DNA from 3 places in the Brevibacillus ginsengisoli genome. Region 1 is predicted to be linked to each of the others. Evidence: riboswitches for the same ligand, from Rfam matches in the RefSeq annotation. Region 1 holds a riboswitch; each other region holds the start of a gene.
What was found. A riboswitch is a leader RNA that binds a small molecule or an ion and turns the genes downstream of it on or off. The one in region 1 is predicted to bind thiamine pyrophosphate.
Positions count from the first base shown of each region.

Region 2: another riboswitch for thiamine pyrophosphate. It lies ahead of ACQCN2_RS12325 (thiamine-binding protein); the one in region 1 lies ahead of thiW (energy coupling factor transporter S component ThiW).
Region 3: another riboswitch for thiamine pyrophosphate. It lies ahead of ACQCN2_RS14740 (ABC transporter ATP-binding protein); the one in region 1 lies ahead of thiW (energy coupling factor transporter S component ThiW).

Region 1 covers NZ_JBNJQR010000001.1:691,034-696,530, reverse strand. Annotated here, with positions in the region: gene ACQCN2_RS03400 (NfeD family protein) at 1-1,325, opposite strand, end outside; gene thiC (phosphomethylpyrimidine synthase ThiC) at 1,430-3,133, opposite strand; TPP riboswitch at 3,502-3,607, shown strand; gene thiW (energy coupling factor transporter S component ThiW) at 3,736-4,230, shown strand; gene ACQCN2_RS03385 (GatB/YqeY domain-containing protein) at 4,285-4,728, opposite strand; gene rpsU (30S ribosomal protein S21) at 4,743-4,919, opposite strand; gene ACQCN2_RS03375 (UDP-N-acetylmuramoyl-tripeptide--D-alanyl-D-alanine ligase) at 5,239-5,497, shown strand, end outside.
Region 2 covers NZ_JBNJQR010000005.1:193,622-199,118, forward strand. Annotated here, with positions in the region: gene ACQCN2_RS12310 (ABC transporter ATP-binding protein) at 1-31, opposite strand, end outside; gene ACQCN2_RS12315 (ABC transporter substrate-binding protein) at 47-1,099, opposite strand; gene ACQCN2_RS12320 (ABC transporter permease) at 1,112-1,894, opposite strand; gene ACQCN2_RS12325 (thiamine-binding protein) at 1,869-2,156, opposite strand; TPP riboswitch at 2,260-2,372, opposite strand; gene ACQCN2_RS12330 (GNAT family N-acetyltransferase) at 2,431-3,327, opposite strand; gene ACQCN2_RS12335 (YheC/YheD family endospore coat-associated protein) at 3,479-4,540, shown strand; gene ACQCN2_RS12340 (lipase family protein) at 4,633-5,349, shown strand; gene ACQCN2_RS12345 (PAS domain-containing sensor histidine kinase) at 5,393-5,497, shown strand, end outside.
Region 3 covers NZ_JBNJQR010000006.1:292,358-297,854, reverse strand. Annotated here, with positions in the region: gene ACQCN2_RS14750 (ABC transporter substrate-binding protein) at 1-1,026, opposite strand, end outside; gene ACQCN2_RS14745 (ABC transporter permease) at 1,043-1,756, opposite strand; gene ACQCN2_RS14740 (ABC transporter ATP-binding protein) at 1,810-2,592, opposite strand; TPP riboswitch at 2,968-3,078, opposite strand; gene ACQCN2_RS14735 (hypothetical protein) at 3,160-3,504, opposite strand; gene ACQCN2_RS14730 (hypothetical protein) at 3,671-3,847, shown strand; gene ACQCN2_RS14725 (GNAT family N-acetyltransferase) at 4,018-4,617, shown strand; gene ACQCN2_RS14720 (UbiD family decarboxylase) at 4,735-5,497, shown strand, end outside.

The sequences.
Region 1 (5,497 bases):
ATTTCTTGCTCTTGCACGACGACACGGTTCCCCTCCACCTGTACCACAACGATAGGGGTTCCTGCCGCAATAAATCCACCTACACTCACCGCATCGACTCGATCCGTATGAATCCGAACGATTCCCGCTGGACGAAGCGGAGTTAACGCGATGCCTTGTTGATCGATTAAGCGACGTTGGTCTTTTGGAGCCACGTATCCTTCTGCATTGTGCTGTTCGGTTTGAAGAATAAACTTGTTCCAAAGTCCCCTGTGACCGAAGTATTTGGCCAAGACATACCCGACAATTACCGCGATGATGACAGCCATGCCTAGGGAAATCAACCCTTGCTCGGTGTTGTAAGCGGAGAGCACAATTCCAGTAACCAAGCAGACAAAACCAATGATTCCGATAATTGCACCCGGTAGAAAAATCTCGAGAATCATCAGCAGAATGCCTAACACAAACAATCCAATGTCAAGCCAGCTGGCAAACCCAGCAACGAAGTGACCGAAAAAGTAGAGTCCAAACGAGAGAATACTTATGGTTCCAAAAACTCCGAAGCCAGGAACAAACAATTCAACAACCATTCCTACCAACCCTATAATAAATAGCACACTCATCACAGCTGGGCTGGTAACGAATCGGGCTACTTTTTCGCTGAGTGTCGGATCAATCTCCTTCACTTCATTCTCATGAACACCTAAGAATTGATATAGCCCTTGTTTGTCTTTTACAATTTTGTCAGCATACCCTACTTCCAACGCTTTCGTCGCATCAAGGGAAAGCACGGACCCTTTGCTCTTCACACCAGGGATTTCCTTGTCCAGTTCGACCATCGCCCGAGCGATATCTGGATCGCGGTGATTCATCTTGGCCGCTCCAGCCATCATTTCTGACCAGGCTGAGATGACCTTGACCCCTGCTGTATTCCCTTGAAGGTTAATTGGCGCCGCTGAACCCATGCTGCTTCCAGGCGTCATCACAATTTGATTCGCATTGAGAGCGATGTACGTTCCCGCGGAAAACGCCTGATTGTCAATATAGGCAACCACCTTAGCCGGATTCTCTCGAACCATCCGCCCTATCTCGCCAGCCGCTCCTATCTCGCCACCTGGGGTGTCTATATCCAGGACGATGGTATCTGCTCCTTGCGCATGCGCTTCTGATAACGCTCGCTGCAAAAAGCTCTCCAACCCTCGCTCAATCCCCTGTTTCACTGGAATCACAAATACATGTTTGGAAGATTGCGCCTGTACAGCTTGCTGAAAGGGGACAAGCAGCAGACCTATTGCAAAACAAACGATTAGAGCCCAAGCACTTGTACGTATTAGACGACTTATCACTCTTATCCTCCTTTCCTTCACCAACTGGTAATACGATACAATCGCAAGTAAGTTTCAAAGAAAAAACCCTCTCGACCTTAAGTGAGCCGGAGGGTTTGCCATTCTTAACGATAAAGCTTGCTGCCGTTGTCCCGAAATTCTTGTGATTTTTGTTGATACCCTTCCACAATTTCAGCTTGAGCAGCCGCGCCAAAGCGCTCACGAATGTCGTGGGTAATACTCATACTGCAGAACTTCGGTCCGCACATTGAGCAGAAATGAGCCGTTTTCGCCCCTTCTGCGGGAAGTGTCTCGTCATGATATTCAATCGCTCTCGCGGGATCAAGAGAGAGGTTGAACTGATCCAACCACCGGAATTCAAAACGAGCCTTGGAGAGAGCGTCGTCGCGTCTTTGGGCACTTGGATGTCCTTTGGCCAAATCAGCTGCGTGGGCTGCAATTTTATACGCAATCAGTCCCTCGCGAACGTCTTGTTTATTCGGTAAGCCCAAGTGTTCTTTCGGTGTCACATAGCACAGCATGGCGGTTCCGAACCATCCGATCATCGCAGCCCCAATAGCGGATGTGATATGGTCGTAACCCGGCGCAATATCTGTAGTCAACGGGCCCAAGGTATAGAATGGAGCCTCTTGACAAACCTCCATCTGTCGATCCACATTCTCCTTAATTTTATGCATAGGGACATGTCCAGGCCCTTCGATCATCACTTGTACATCGTGCTTCCAGGCGATCTTCGTGAGTTCCCCCAGCGTCTCCAGCTCAGCGAACTGAGCCTCATCGTTCGCATCGGCGATTGAACCTGGTCGCAAGCCATCGCCAAGCGAGAAGCTGATATCGTATTTTTTCATGATTTCACAAATTTCCTCAAAATGCGAATAGAGGAAATTCTCCTGATGATGCGCGAGGCACCATGCCGCCATGATCGAGCCTCCTCTAGAAACGATACCGGTTACCCGATTGGCTGTCATCGGGATGTGATGGAGACGAACACCCGCATGAATGGTGAAGTAATCAACTCCCTGTTCCGCTTGTTCAATCAACGTCTCACGGTATACGTCCCAAGTTAGATTTTCGGCAATTCCGTTTACTTTTTCCAGCGCTTGATAGATCGGAACCGTGCCTACCGGAACCGGGGAGTTGCGAATAATCCATTCTCTGGTCTCGTGAATCTGCTTGCCTGTCGAGAGATCCATGATCGTATCGGCTCCCCAGTAAGTTGCCCAAATCATTTTTTCCACCTCTTCCTCAATCGTTGAGGAAACCGCAGAGTTCCCGATATTGGCATTCACTTTCACGTGGAAATTGCGCCCGATAATCATCGGTTCACTCTCAGGGTGATTGATATTCAAGGGGATGATGGCTCTTCCTTCAGCTACTTCCCGACGCACAAAATCTGGCTCCACACCCTCGCGGATCGCGATATACTCCATTTCAGGCGTGATAACCCCACGACGAGCGTAATATAGCTGCGTGACGGTACGGCCCGCTTTGGATCGCAAAACCTTTCGATGAATGCCTTGATATTCTTCCACATCTTGTCGTTCCAGCACCCAATTGAGGCGCTTTGGTTGCAAGCCATGGTGAATATTCATATTTACGCTCTCATCCGTGTAGACTCCACTTGTGTCATAGATCTGCAACGGAGCATTTTCCTTCATCTCCCCGTTTATACTTCGAGTAGGATGCAGGGCGATTTCGCGCATGGGCACCTGAATATCTGGGCGGCTCCCGGATACATAAAACTTGCGACTGTTGGGATACTGACGAGGCGTAGTAATGGCGGAAAGGGATTCTTGATAATTTGACATGAAAAAACCTCCTCTGTTTGTAGAATCGGATCACCGCCAGACGGAGGACTGTCAAATAAAAGACCGCACGACAAAAGTATCGGCGGTCCAGCGCGTACATCATTTCTCCTCAAACACCGAAAACAAAAAGTGTACAAGAGTGCTCATGCACGTATGTATGAATCGTTCCTCCGCTGGCATTATCCAGTTCAGGTATGACGGTCGATAGCAGATTAGCTATCCTCTCAGCCTGGTTCTCCCAAGCTCCCGTGTAAATTGTTGTGATTGCAAAAATAACGGTAACATACCCGTTCATCATCTGGCAAGATCAAAATTGGCTATTTACAGCAAAATCAAGCTCAGCGTATAATAAGCACAATTTCATGTAGAGTTTACGCTAGGGGTGCCCACAATGGGCTGAGATGGGACTACAGTTCCAGACCCTTATTACCTGATCTGGATCATGCCAGCGTAGGGAAGCAAACGATGAATGACGTCCATACACGAGTCGGTTCCCTCGATTCGTCTGCCACCTTATCTTTCATCTAGCTTCGTTGCGTTGCCGCTTTCCGGATTAGGAAGGCGGCTTTTTTGCATGTAAAAAAACATCATGAGGTGAAAACATGAACAAAACTCAACGCTTGACCAGAATGGCCGTACTCGTTGCCATCGGAACCATCAGCTCGAACATTGTCTCAATCCCCACTGGAATCGCCAAAGCATTTCCAATTCAGCACGCGATTAATGTGATCGCAGCTGTCATGCTTGGCCCTATTCCTGCGGTAACCGTCGCGTTCGCTATTGCCTTGCTGCGGAATCTTCTTGGTGCGGGTACACTACTTGCGTTCCCTGGCGGCATGATCGGCGCACTCTTGGCCGGGCTAGTATATCAACGAATAAAGCGCACTTGGGGAGCATGGATTGGCGAAGTCTTCGGTACTGGAGTTATTGGATCATTCTTATCTGTTCCTTTTGCTCAACTGTTCATGGGCAAATCCGTGGGCGCTCTTGCGTTTTTGCCCTCATTCCTGACTAGCACGATTATCGGCGCTTCCATCGGATGGATTGTCGTTGGAGTGATACAGCGTTCGACCAATCCTCTCATCCAACGAAACTAATACCAAAAACCCCAATCCTCATGAAAGGATTGGGGTTTTCCGCAAAATTATCTATTAGGATAATTCTTCATTTACTATCGTTTGAACGGTAGTACCGTCTGCTTTACCTTTTACCTTGGGAATAACAGCTCCCATTACCTTGCCCATCTCTTTTTTAGAGGTGGCTCCTACCTGAGCGATTGCTTCACGTACGAGTTGACGAATCTCCTCAACGCTTAGCTGCTCTGGTAAATAGGCAGTAAGAATCTCGATTTCCTCACGGGTTTTGCTCGATAAATCATCACGGTCTGCTTTTTCAAACTCTTGGAGGGAGTCACGGCGTTGTTTTAACTCACGGGTCAAGATGGTCAGCACATCGTCGTCGGACAATGCCTTCCCTTTGGTAATCTCTTCGTTTTGAATAGCGGCTTTCACCATGCGAATAACGGAGAGTTTCAGTACTGCTTTATCCTTCATCGCTTGCTTCATATCTTGATTGAGTCGCTCCATTACACTCATGATTAGCCCTCCACCTAGTAAAACTTGCGTTTGCGAGCAGCTTCGGATTTTTTCTTTTTAGCTACGCTAGGCTTTTCAAAGTGGCGGCGTTTACGGAGTTCAGCCATAACACCGGACTTTGCGCTTTCACGCTTAAAGCGGCGAAGTGCGCTTTCCAAAGATTCATTTTTACGAACGCGAATTTCTGCCATCTGTAATTCCCTCCCTCCGTGTGAAACAGTGGGACAAACTGTTCGAGCACAGACTGTCAAATTACATTATAGGCTATATGCTTAGGTCTGGTCAACCTATTCTTGAAACTAATGAAAATCCGTTGATTTTATTTCATTTCTGGCCTGAGTCAGTCATGAAGGCAACATAGCGAAAAAGTCTTCACCATATCATAAAGTGAGCATCTGGTTAGCTATAGGGAGATTGAGTCTTGCTTCCGTATTCAATGCGTGGTAGCATGACCTCGAATCAAAAACATGAACAACCATCTAATTGGAAAATCTGAAGGGATGAACACCCATGAAACCTATTACGTTTGCCGAGCTTGCTAAAATGTCGGAAGGAATCCTTCTCCAAGGTGACCCCTCTGCGACCATCACCTCCGCCCACTTTGACACTCGTCAGCTTGAAGCGGGGTCGCTTTTTGTGCCAATTGTGAGCAACCGTGACGGACATGACTTCATCATGCAAGCAATTGAGCAAGGAGCCGCAGCCGTACTTGTTAGCAATCAGTCCAAACTCCCAACAGAGCTCCCATCCCAAACGGGGGTCATCCTCG
Region 2 (5,497 bases), on a different contig from region 1:
TGGTTATACGGTTCACGCGAAGGATTTCCATTGATTCACCAACTATCTATTGTTTTTCCGGCAAGAAATCGTTTGTGAAGGCTTTACTTGGTTCAATCATTTTCGGGATCAGCTTGCGATCGTACATCCATTTGGCGTAACGGTCCCACACTTCTTCTTTTTGTACGCCCCATTGCGGCGCATCGTCTTGATACTTCGTGCTTAACCACGCCTGGCTTTGTTTTACAAGTTCAGGGTTCAGCTCCGGTGCGTTTTTGAGCAAGATAGTAGCCGCTTCACTCGGATTGCTGATCGCTTCTTGGTATCCTTTTGCTGTAGCGACCATGAATTTTTTCACCAGGTCTTTTTGTTCGTTGACGTGTTGCTCATTGGTTACGATGACTGGTGTGTAGTAGTCCAATGCAGGGTCGAGGTCTTTCACCATTTGGAGGTTCAGATCCATTTTGTTGATTTTTGCCTGAATGCCGTCCCAGCCGTAGTAAATCCATTCGACGTCAGCATCGCGGCCAATGGATTTGAAGAAATCGGTAGCCCCGAGCGTAACCATTTGAACCTTGGACGGGTCGCCTCCCGCTTTGGTCATCACAGCTTTAATCACGGCTTCTTCAGATGGCGATCCCCATCCGCCGTAACGCTTGCCTTCGAAATCTTTCGGGGACAAAATGTTCTTGTCCTTCGGTGAAGCGAAAGCGGAGGTGTTGTGCTGGATCACCGCTGCTATGGAAACAAGCGGAATATTGGTTGCGCGTGCTTGGGTAACCGCTTCCTGATAGCTCACGGCAAAATCAACTTTACCCGCTGCCGCCAATTGGTCAGCTTGAGTGCCTTGACCTGGTTGTTCAATCTCTACATCCAGTCCTTGTGCCTGATAGTAGCCTTTGTCTTTGGCCACATAAAGGCCGGAGTGGTTGGTGTTCGGGAACCAGTCGAGCATTACGGTTACTTTTTGCAGTTGACCAGTCGCTGGTTGAGCCGCTTTATCTGTTTGTGGAGCGGGAGCAGCTGATTGTCCGCAGCCTGCGGCGAGAATGCTGAGTCCTACTGTAACACTTGCGAATAGATACCGAAGACGGTTTTGTTTTGTATGATTTCGATTCATGATAAGTCTCCTTTATTCTTTACGGGATGGATACCAAGGCATGGTGACCCGCGCGATCAGTTCAATGAGAACGAACATGGCCAAGCTGAGAAAAACAATGACGAAAATCGTAGCGAACACTCGGTCCGTCTGAAACGATTGGGAGGAGCGGGTCATCAGGATGCCTAAGCCTTTGCTTGCGCCTAGCCATTCCCCGATCACCGCCCCCATGACGCTGTAGGTACCGGCAATTCGCAATCCTGAGAAGAAGAAGGGCATTGCGGCAGGGAGTTTAACCATCCGAAAAATCTGCCATCTACCCGCCCCCATGGAGGACATCAGGCGGATCATGTCTGAATCGACCAGGCGAAAACCGTCCGATAGATTCACGGTAATCGGGAAGAAGCAGACCAATGCGACGACGATTACTTTTGGCGTGATCCCAAAGCCAAACCAAATAAAAAACAAGGGCGCAATCGCCACGATGGGAATCGTTTGGGTAATCACGAGAAGCGGGTAAACCGCTTTTCGCAGATAATCCGACCAATCCATCAGGACGGCAATCAAGGTTCCCGCCAGTATAGCGATGACAAAACCGAGCAGGGTCTCGTATATTGTCTGGACACTATGCATCCAGATCAGCTCTCTTGCTTCCCACAGAGATTGCAAGATTTGGGTGGGGCTTGGCAAAATCCATACTTCGATCTTGCTTACTTTTACCCCGATCTCCCAGATCAGCAGGACGAGCATGAGCAAGCCGATGGGGAGCACGCTGGTTAGCGTCTGTGATTTACCGGTATTTTTGAAGCTTTTCATCCATGGAAACCCCTTCTGGGCGGTAATGAATTTTCATGTGAGTCATAACCTCGCTGGCTCCCGCTTGGATACAAGCTTCCTGAGCGCGCTTCACGATCTCGATCAGTTCGTCCAGTTCACCCTCCATAACGGTTTCCATTGCGCCTACCTCGTATTTGACTCCTGATTGCTGTACGACTTCAATTGCCTTGTCCACCACTGGGTAAGTATTACCATCTGCGACCTTTGGCAACACCTGAAATCCTAAATTGACGATGGGCATCAATAAAGCCTCCTTCCTCTACGATTTTTCCTTTTATGCCTTGGAAAAGCGAAAAAGCCACCCAAGTGGGCAGCCTAGAAAACAGCATGGATACAATCTTGTTCGTTTGCATTCGCGCTAGTTCCCTACGCTGGCATTACCCAGATCAGGTTAAAGGGTCGGCACCAATTCGGGTACCCTCTCAGCCAAGCTAACCTAGCTCCCCAAAACAAAAAACTCCATATGCAATTACGTGTCTCATTATAGACATTCTTTATTGGTGTGTAAATCCTTTTTACTTTTCCAGCTGCTTTTCCAAGCTGACGCATACCTTCTCTTCATGAAACCCGAAGCGTTCATATAATCTTCTTGCGGCGGTATTCTCCACACGGACAGACAGTTCAATGTGGGAGACATTCCTTTTGTCACGCAACCAGGTGATCACATGAGCGAGCAATTGGCTTCCGTATCGCTTATTCCGTTCTGCCTCCAACACGCGAATGAAGCAGATTTCTGCCGCGCTCAACGCTTCCATGATCTCTACATAAGTGTACCCGACCATCCGATTCTGCTCATAAATGAGAAACAACAGATGCGTGTCGCTGATCCGATTGACGATATCCGACGCGCTAAAATAAGCGTCTAACGGATGTAGGCTATTAAACGATTCAAGATCGCCTGTCGTATAGGGACGGATGGTTACGCTTGGATTGGACGGTACAGACGGAAGGGGCGTACCCGAATTCAGTTCAAGCGAGAGAGATGCTTCAGCGTTATATACGACAAATCCAAGGCCGCCGAAGAATGCCAAACCGTTCTGATTCTTCTCATCTAAAGAAATCCGAATTTTCTCGTATGAATGAGGGATAAGCAGTAACAGTTGGTCCCACAGTTCGGAGACGACTCGTTGCCAGTCAGATGCACGTACATAAGGTCCCAATATTCGGATTAAGCCTTGTTCGGGGAAGGGATAGTAGCCAAGCGCTCCGATAAGCTGATCTTCTGCTGAAGTTTCAGCTGATAGAGCAAGGACAAACACCTCTTCGAAAGGCAGACCGGCTAGTACCTTCTTGATACTTTCCATGTCTGAGGGAAGCCAGGGGTTATTGTGCTCGCGATGTTGATTCATGAACGCAATAAACTGCGAGACTTCTGGTAATTGTTGAATTGTTGCCAGCTGGTAAGCAATCATTCCGGGTCCCCTTCTCGAGATAAGTTGAACGAATCGCCCAAATCATGTACCTCAGGCGGGCATTTGTCATATGCTACACAAATTACGGATACCTATGTCTATGCAGGCGACAAGTACAATAGAACGTAACTTCAAGCTCAGGTGATGCTAAATGAATATACTTGGAGTAATGGCCAGTCGTGTAATCCATCCTGATCGATTCGACCCATATGATGAAGTGGCCAGGGAAGCAGGATTTGATCGAGTGCTTGTCTATCGCCCAGAGGATGTCAATCTGACCACTGGCAAAATAAGCGGCTTCGTAAGAGAACAGGGAAGCTGGAACAAAAGGATCATGAACGCCCCGCCCATCACGTTTGACATCGGCTATTACCATGATCCGAAGGTGGTCGGCAAGGTACGACAGATTAAGAATACGCCATCGATTGCTTTTCTCAATTACGGACTCGGCAACAAATGGATGATTCATCAAAAATTATTTCCATTTGAAACCGTACGTCCCCACCTTATTCCAACCGAAGTGGTGGTGGACGGCAAGCAGGTAATGGACTGGATGGAGCGTTATGGAGCCGTCATCTTGAAGCCTATCAACGGAAAAGAAGGCAAGGGAATTGTACGGCTCAGCAAAACAGGAGAAAACGGTTCGGGCGGTCCTTATCTGTTGGAGGAACAAATGAACAAAAAGCCACTCGCAGATGAGCAGGGGGCCATTCATCAGATTGAGCGGATTCTCCAAAGCGGGAGATACATCGTGCAAAAGTGGATTCCCATCGTGAACCGGGAAGGACTTGTCTATGATGTGCGTTCACTGGTCCAGAAAAATCAGAAGGGCCGTTGGGAGATTACAGGGTTGGCCGCGCGTCAGGGGGCAGCAGGAAAAATTACCTCGAATCTGATGGACGGTGGAACAGCTTTTGAACTGCTCCCTTATTTGAAACACCACTTTGGTAAGAAGAAAAGCCGCAAACTTTATCAAAAGATCAAAGAACTTTCGCTTAGAATTCCCGGCTGCCTGGAAGAAGCCTACGCCAGGCGACAAGCAGATCTGGGACTTGATCTGGCCATTGATCCAGAAGGAGAGATTTACTTGATTGAGGTGAACGTAAAGCCGGGGAAACTTCCATTTCGGCAGGTATTCGGCATCCACACCAAACAGGACAGTATTCGTCAGCCGATCTACTACGCGGCTTCTCTCCTGGGGATAAAAGCCTAGTCAATACCGGTATAATCAACTAAAGCAAGTCCCTTCCCGAGTGAATATAGTATGGCAAAACCATCTGGATCACTTGGGGAGGGGGTTCAACAATGAGGAAGCCGGTTATTGATAGGCAGGTAGTAACTGTAGCAACCATGACATACGATACAATTCTGGCGCGAGACGGTAAGTGTGTTCTGCCCAAGGGATACCAGATCGTTGCTGGACTTGGCAAGAGTGAAGATCCGCGACTAGGGATTATCGCTCAATCGGACACCCAAATTGTCGTCTGTTTTCGGGGAACGGGGAATTGGTTTGATATCTACAAGGATTTGACGCTCAATCAGATTCCGTACCCATTTGTGAAACAAGCGGGAAAGACTCATCAGGGTTTTACCGAGATGTATGAAGGAACGATTCGCTCCCAGCTGTTCAATATCCTCAGCGGGTTGTCCCACAAGAAACAACTGATTCTCTGCGGTCATAGTATGGGTGGCGCCATTGCAACTTTGGCGGCGCTTGACCTTGCCTGCAATTCAAAATTTAAACATCCTCATGTGTATACATTCGGTTCTCCGCGAGTCGGCAATTCCGCCTTTGTCCATTTATTTAATAAGACCATTCCATTCTCTTATCGCATTGCCAATCGCTATGATGTCGTTCCGCATTTTCCTCTGAGGAGGACCTTCCAATTACACTATCGGCATGTTCACTCATTGGTCAGGATCTCGTTTCGACAGGGCGGAATCGTGCCCAATCATGAAATGGCGAACTATTATAAGCAGGTATGTCGGATGTTTGAAAAGGGACGAGGATTTTCCTCTTAGACGAGCGAATATTCTCATTAATATCGCCAAGAGGAATGATAGAATGACGAAACTTGATAATCTTATGTATCAATCCTTGTTTGAGAAGAATCCGGATGCCATATACGCAGTTGATGGTAATGGAGTGATCACTATGGCGAACGATTCC
Region 3 (5,497 bases), on a different contig from region 1:
AGTCAGGTTATGCATGACTTGATCGACTGGAACATCTGTTTTGATTAATCCCACTTGTTTCATCCACTCGGCAGCTTGTTGCCAGGAATTCGGGTCTTGTGTGCCAAATGGTTTTCCGCCTGCGTCCATCAGTGGAAGCAGAATGTCTAGACTCTTGTTTTCAATCGTTTTATCAAGCGGGAATTCTTTGGCTTGTTTGTTCAACAGTAAATCGATTGACTGCTCTTTGTGCTTCGCTACGTACTCTTGACCTTTTTGGGCTGCGCGCAGAAACGCTTGAAGAGCTTGCTGTTTTTGGGACAGCGTCTGATCGCTTGTAGCAAGCACAAGCTCAGAAAAATTGGGCACGCCATATTTATGTGGAGCAAAAGCGGTTACTGCTACCCCATTTTTCTCAAGAATCAGCTGCTCATGATTGATGAACCCACCGATCACAGCATCCACTTTTTTGGCTGTCAACGAAGGAATGATATCATAGCCAATATCCACAAATTTAATCTGACTATCGTCTCCGCCGTCCGCTTTGACCATTTGCTTCACAATTTCTTCATCCAACGGAACGGATGGATAACCGACTGTCTTGCCTGCCAGATCTTTAGGAGAATGAATACCGCTGTCCTTACGTACCATCAGCACATTAAGCGGACTGTACACGAGACCGGCAATTGAGACAACCGGAACACCTTCGGAACGGGCCTGGATCATTTGGGACTGATAACTGATCGCGGCGTCTACTTGCCCAGCCGCAGCCATTTTCAAAGGATCGTTGGCATCTGAAGGCATCTGAAGATTCACTTTTACATGCTCCTGTTTAAAATATCCTTGTTCCTCCGCTGCGTATAAGAAGGAATGAACAGCATTGGGATACCAGTCCAGGGCAATGGTAAGTTCCTGATCCTTTTGGTTTGCCGCTGATTGATCTTGTGTTCCAGGTTGTGACGCGCTGTGATTGGCGCAAGCCGACAAAGCAACTGCCAGCGTAAGAGCGAGCAAAAAGTATCCGATGCGTGAAGCTGTTTTTTTCATAGTACTACTCCTTTTCTCATTTAGATGATCGATTGGTTTTACCCGTCCATCTGCGTTCCAGACCAGTGGCGAGTAAAAATAACAGAATCCCCATCGCAGATAGGATCAGAATGGAGGCAAACAAGGCGGATGCTTGAAAGTTTCCGGAAGCTCTTCTGCCGAAGTACCCCAAACCCTCGCTCGCTCCTAACCATTCTCCGATCGTGGCTCCCGCAACACTGTATGTAGCCGCTACCTTCACCCCGCTAAAAAAATGTGGCAAACAGGCTGGCACTTGCAGCTTCCAAAAAATTTGAGCGCGCGTGGCCCCCATCGTGCGAAGTAGATCAACCATTTCTTTGGGAGAGGAGCCCAAACCGTCATAGGTGCTCACCACAATCGGAAAAAACGTAAATAACGTGGCAATCGCAATTTTGCCAGTCAAGCTATAGCCAAACCACATAATAAAAATGGGAGAGAGCGCAATCATCGGAATCGTTTGCGAGATGACAATGTGCGGATAAATGATTCGCTCCCATATCGGACTTAGCCTCATCAGTACGGCCAGCAATACGCCAAGCGCGATGGAGCTTACAAGACCGAGCAGCACTTCTTCCAAGGTGGCGAGGAAGTGTTCGCCGAATAGCAACGAGCGTAACTCCCATAAAGAAACGATCACTTCTGAAGGTTTGGGCAAAATAAACGGAGGGACATTTCCGACACGGCACACGACTTCCCATAACAAAATCATTCCGACGACGGAACAGAAGGAATAGATGAACGTCGTACCTTTTTTGGATGAGCTCATGTGGCAACTCCTCCCCGGTGACTGCTCTCGTCCGTTCGACTTTGAAGCTCTCGCCAGATTCTTTCCCGAAGCAACAGCGTGCTGGCTTCGTGACGTGAAGAACCGCGTACACAACGTTCAGTTGGAACTGGTATCTCTGTAACCGTTCGAATCGGTTTTTCCTTGATCACCAGAACCCGATCAGACAAGAGAATGGCCTCTTCCAGATCATGGGTGATCATGACCACGGTACTGCCGATTTGGCTCCATAAACGAAGCAACCACTCCTGCATCTCCATTCGCGTGATTCCGTCAAGCGCGCTAAACGGTTCATCCAATAGCAACAAGTCAGCGCCAGTCAATGTTGTACGCAACAGGGAGACACGCTGTCGCATCCCTCCAGAGAGCTGCCGAGGGTACGCATCGGCATATTCAATCAAGCCGAATAAGGGAAGCTGCTCTAGGACCTGTTCCCTCGCCGCTTTTGAAGGAATTCCTTGAATCTCCAGCGGAAGAGCAGCATTCTCCACCACCGTCCGCCACGGCATCAATAAGTCCTGCTGCGGCATATAGGCCACCTTGCCCAAGCGGTCGCAGGTGACTTTACCATTTAACAGGATCTGGCCTGTTTGGGGTTGAAGCAATCCGTTGGCAAGCTGAAACAAAGTGCTTTTCCCAACTCCACTCGGCCCCACCAGGCTGACGAATTCCCCTTTCTTCACATCAAGAGATAAATTCTCAACAATCGGGGTTTGATCATACCCAAAGTTCACTCGCTCAAAAGTAAGCTTATCTGCCAAGCTTCTTCACCTCTTTTTCTGCCGGATGAGAAAAGACTTCGTCCCTTTTCGCTCAGTGGAAGTTCGCAAGGAAGAAATAAAGTCCGCTCTTTCACTACGAAAGGGAGTCGCCAAACGCTTCGCGCCCCTAAAGGGGTTGAGTGGCGACTCTTATCCCTTTCTCCGTTCTTTCGCTAGGCTTCACTTCCAAGGAGGCTGCAAGCGGACGAAGTCTTTTCTTGAGTGGGCTTACGCGAATGGAAGGAAAGATTAATTACTTTCCCACTGTAAAGCCATTAAACTTTCCAATATGTAAACAAAAAAACCATCCGACGGCGGATGGTTGTCTGCACGAATATCTCAATCAGTTTCATCATAAATGAAACCGAAATAATAGCTTCGTCTGATACCTCTCCCTCCGCTGGCATAACCCAGATCAGGTTCTACGGTAAGTAACACACTCGTTACACTCTCAGTCGACGATGCTCGACCCCCGTTTGGTACTTGTATGCAATTTGGCTATTCCCACACTACCACGTGGCAGGAATGCTGTAAATATAAATATGTCAGAAACCCACTACATATACTTTATTTAACGGCAAGATCAAAAGCATTCAAGCATTCGTTCAGCCATTCATGCATTTTTCGTTGATCTTGGGTCTTTGGTAAACGCGTCAGCACTTCATTGGTCAGCTTTTTCAAGAAAAACACTTCCGAAAATGTGAACTCGATCTTCATTTCTTTAGGTGGAGATTCTTGTTCCTGCAAATAGGAAACCCCTCCGAGTAGAGATTGGGCGATTGATTCTGTCACCTGATCCATCTCTTGTTGTTGCTTCAAATCATCATAAAATCCGTCAAACATCCGGCATAAAATGAGAAATGCCTGTGTTCCTAAACGGACGATAACCGTGGGATTGTTCATGTCAGACAAAAGCGCTCCTCCGTTCTATCTTGCCAATTCCATTGTTTTACCAAAAGGTAGTTTACACTGTTCATTGAAATGAGACAACCCTCTAGATTTAACTGGTAATATCAAGTAAACTAATACATATATTAACAAGTTGTTTACGTGATTTTCTATCGAAAGGGTGTTCCCAGTGATTCTTTATTTTCTCTTATTCGTAATGTTCCTGTCTTCCTTCATTATGATGGTCATCGGTGTGCTCCCTCGTCCTCACAAAAACATGAAACCACAGCTTAGCCTGACCGCATGCGGACTTGCTCTTCTCATGTTTTCCGTGGTGCTTTATGTAGTGAAGCCGTCCATTTTTTAAAATGGAACGATGAACAGAAAGCCTTAGAATGTCCACTTTCTACGGAGAGTGGTCTTTTTTATCTGAAAATGAGTCTTGACAATCGGGACTCTTGTCAGTAATCTAGCCAAAATTACAAGGAACTGTTCTGTTTCTTCATTGAACCAGAACAGCTGAGAGGAGATCATGATATGCTGCGAGTTGCACCCGTCACATTAATTGGCAAGGATGTTCGACTTGAACCACTCACGCTTGAACATTGGGATGGTTTGTGGAATGCGGCACAGGATGAACGGATTTGGACGTACATGACTTCAAACATCCGGACAAAGGAAGATATGCTCAGGTTTATCCAGACCGCACTTGACAATCAGGCCAAAGGAACGGAATTACCCTTCACCATCATTGATCAACGGAATAATCAAGTCATAGGCAGCACCCGATTTCTTAATATTTCGCCAAAGGATAGCGGATTGGAGATTGGCTTTACCTGGTTGACGCCTTCCGTATGGAAAACAGCCGCCAATACGGAATGTAAATACCTTTTACTCAAGCATTGCTTCGAAACCTTGGGATGTATTCGGGTGCAGCTTAAAACCGATCTGCGTAACCGCAATTCTCAACGAGCGATCATTCGAATTGGCGGAGTGCAGGAAGGCATTCTTCGCAATCACATGATTATCCAGGACGGCTATGTGCGAGACACTGTATTTTTTAGCATTGTACAATCAGAATGGGCTGGTGTGAAAGAGAAGTTAATCCATATTCTTGGGCAAAATACACGTATCTAACACATTTCTTGCCAAAATTCCTGAAGAAGGACTAGAACAAGCTGTTCTCATCGTGTAGAGTAGAAAGGAGTGAAAAAGGCTTTAGAAGAGTGAATTAGTTGAGGTGACTTATTCGTTATGCATACCAATTTACGTTCTTTTCTTGAGCAGCTGCGCAAGGAAGGACAATTAATCCAGATAGATGCTCTAGTCGATCCTCATTTAGAATTGGCGGAAATCCATCGTCGTGTCATTGAGGAACAAGGCCCTGCCCTTTTGTTCACCAATGTAAAAGGAAAGCCCTTTCCTGTCGTCACCAACTTGTTTGGTACAGTGGATCGCGTCAATATGGCATTTGGACCGAAACCGGAACGGATCGTCCGAGAGCTGGTCGGGGCAATGGATCGCCTTCTGCCACCAAAGCTCTCTTCCTTATGGGAGTTGCGAGACCCTCTGATGAGCGTGATGAAAACCGGGACTCGCAATATCTCATCTTCGCATGCACCGGTTACCCAAGTTTCAACAAGGGATGTCGATTTGACCCAGCTTCCCGCATTGACCAGTTGGCATGAGGATGGCGGACCGTTCGTGACGTTGCCGCTTGTCTATACCGAACATCCAGAAACCAAGGAACATAATCTCGGAATGTACCGGATTCAAATTTACGATAAAAATACCACTGGTATGCACTGGCAAATTCACAAGGGCGGCGGTTTCCACCACTTTGAAGCGGAGAAACGCAACCAAGCGCTGCCGGTTACCCTGACGATTGGCGGCCCGCCTGCCATGATCGTATCTGCCATAGCTCCATTGCCGGAGATGGTACCGGAATTGATCTTTGCTTCTCTTTTAATGGGGGATAAACTCAACATGGTGGAAGTGCCAAACCACGCTCACCGAA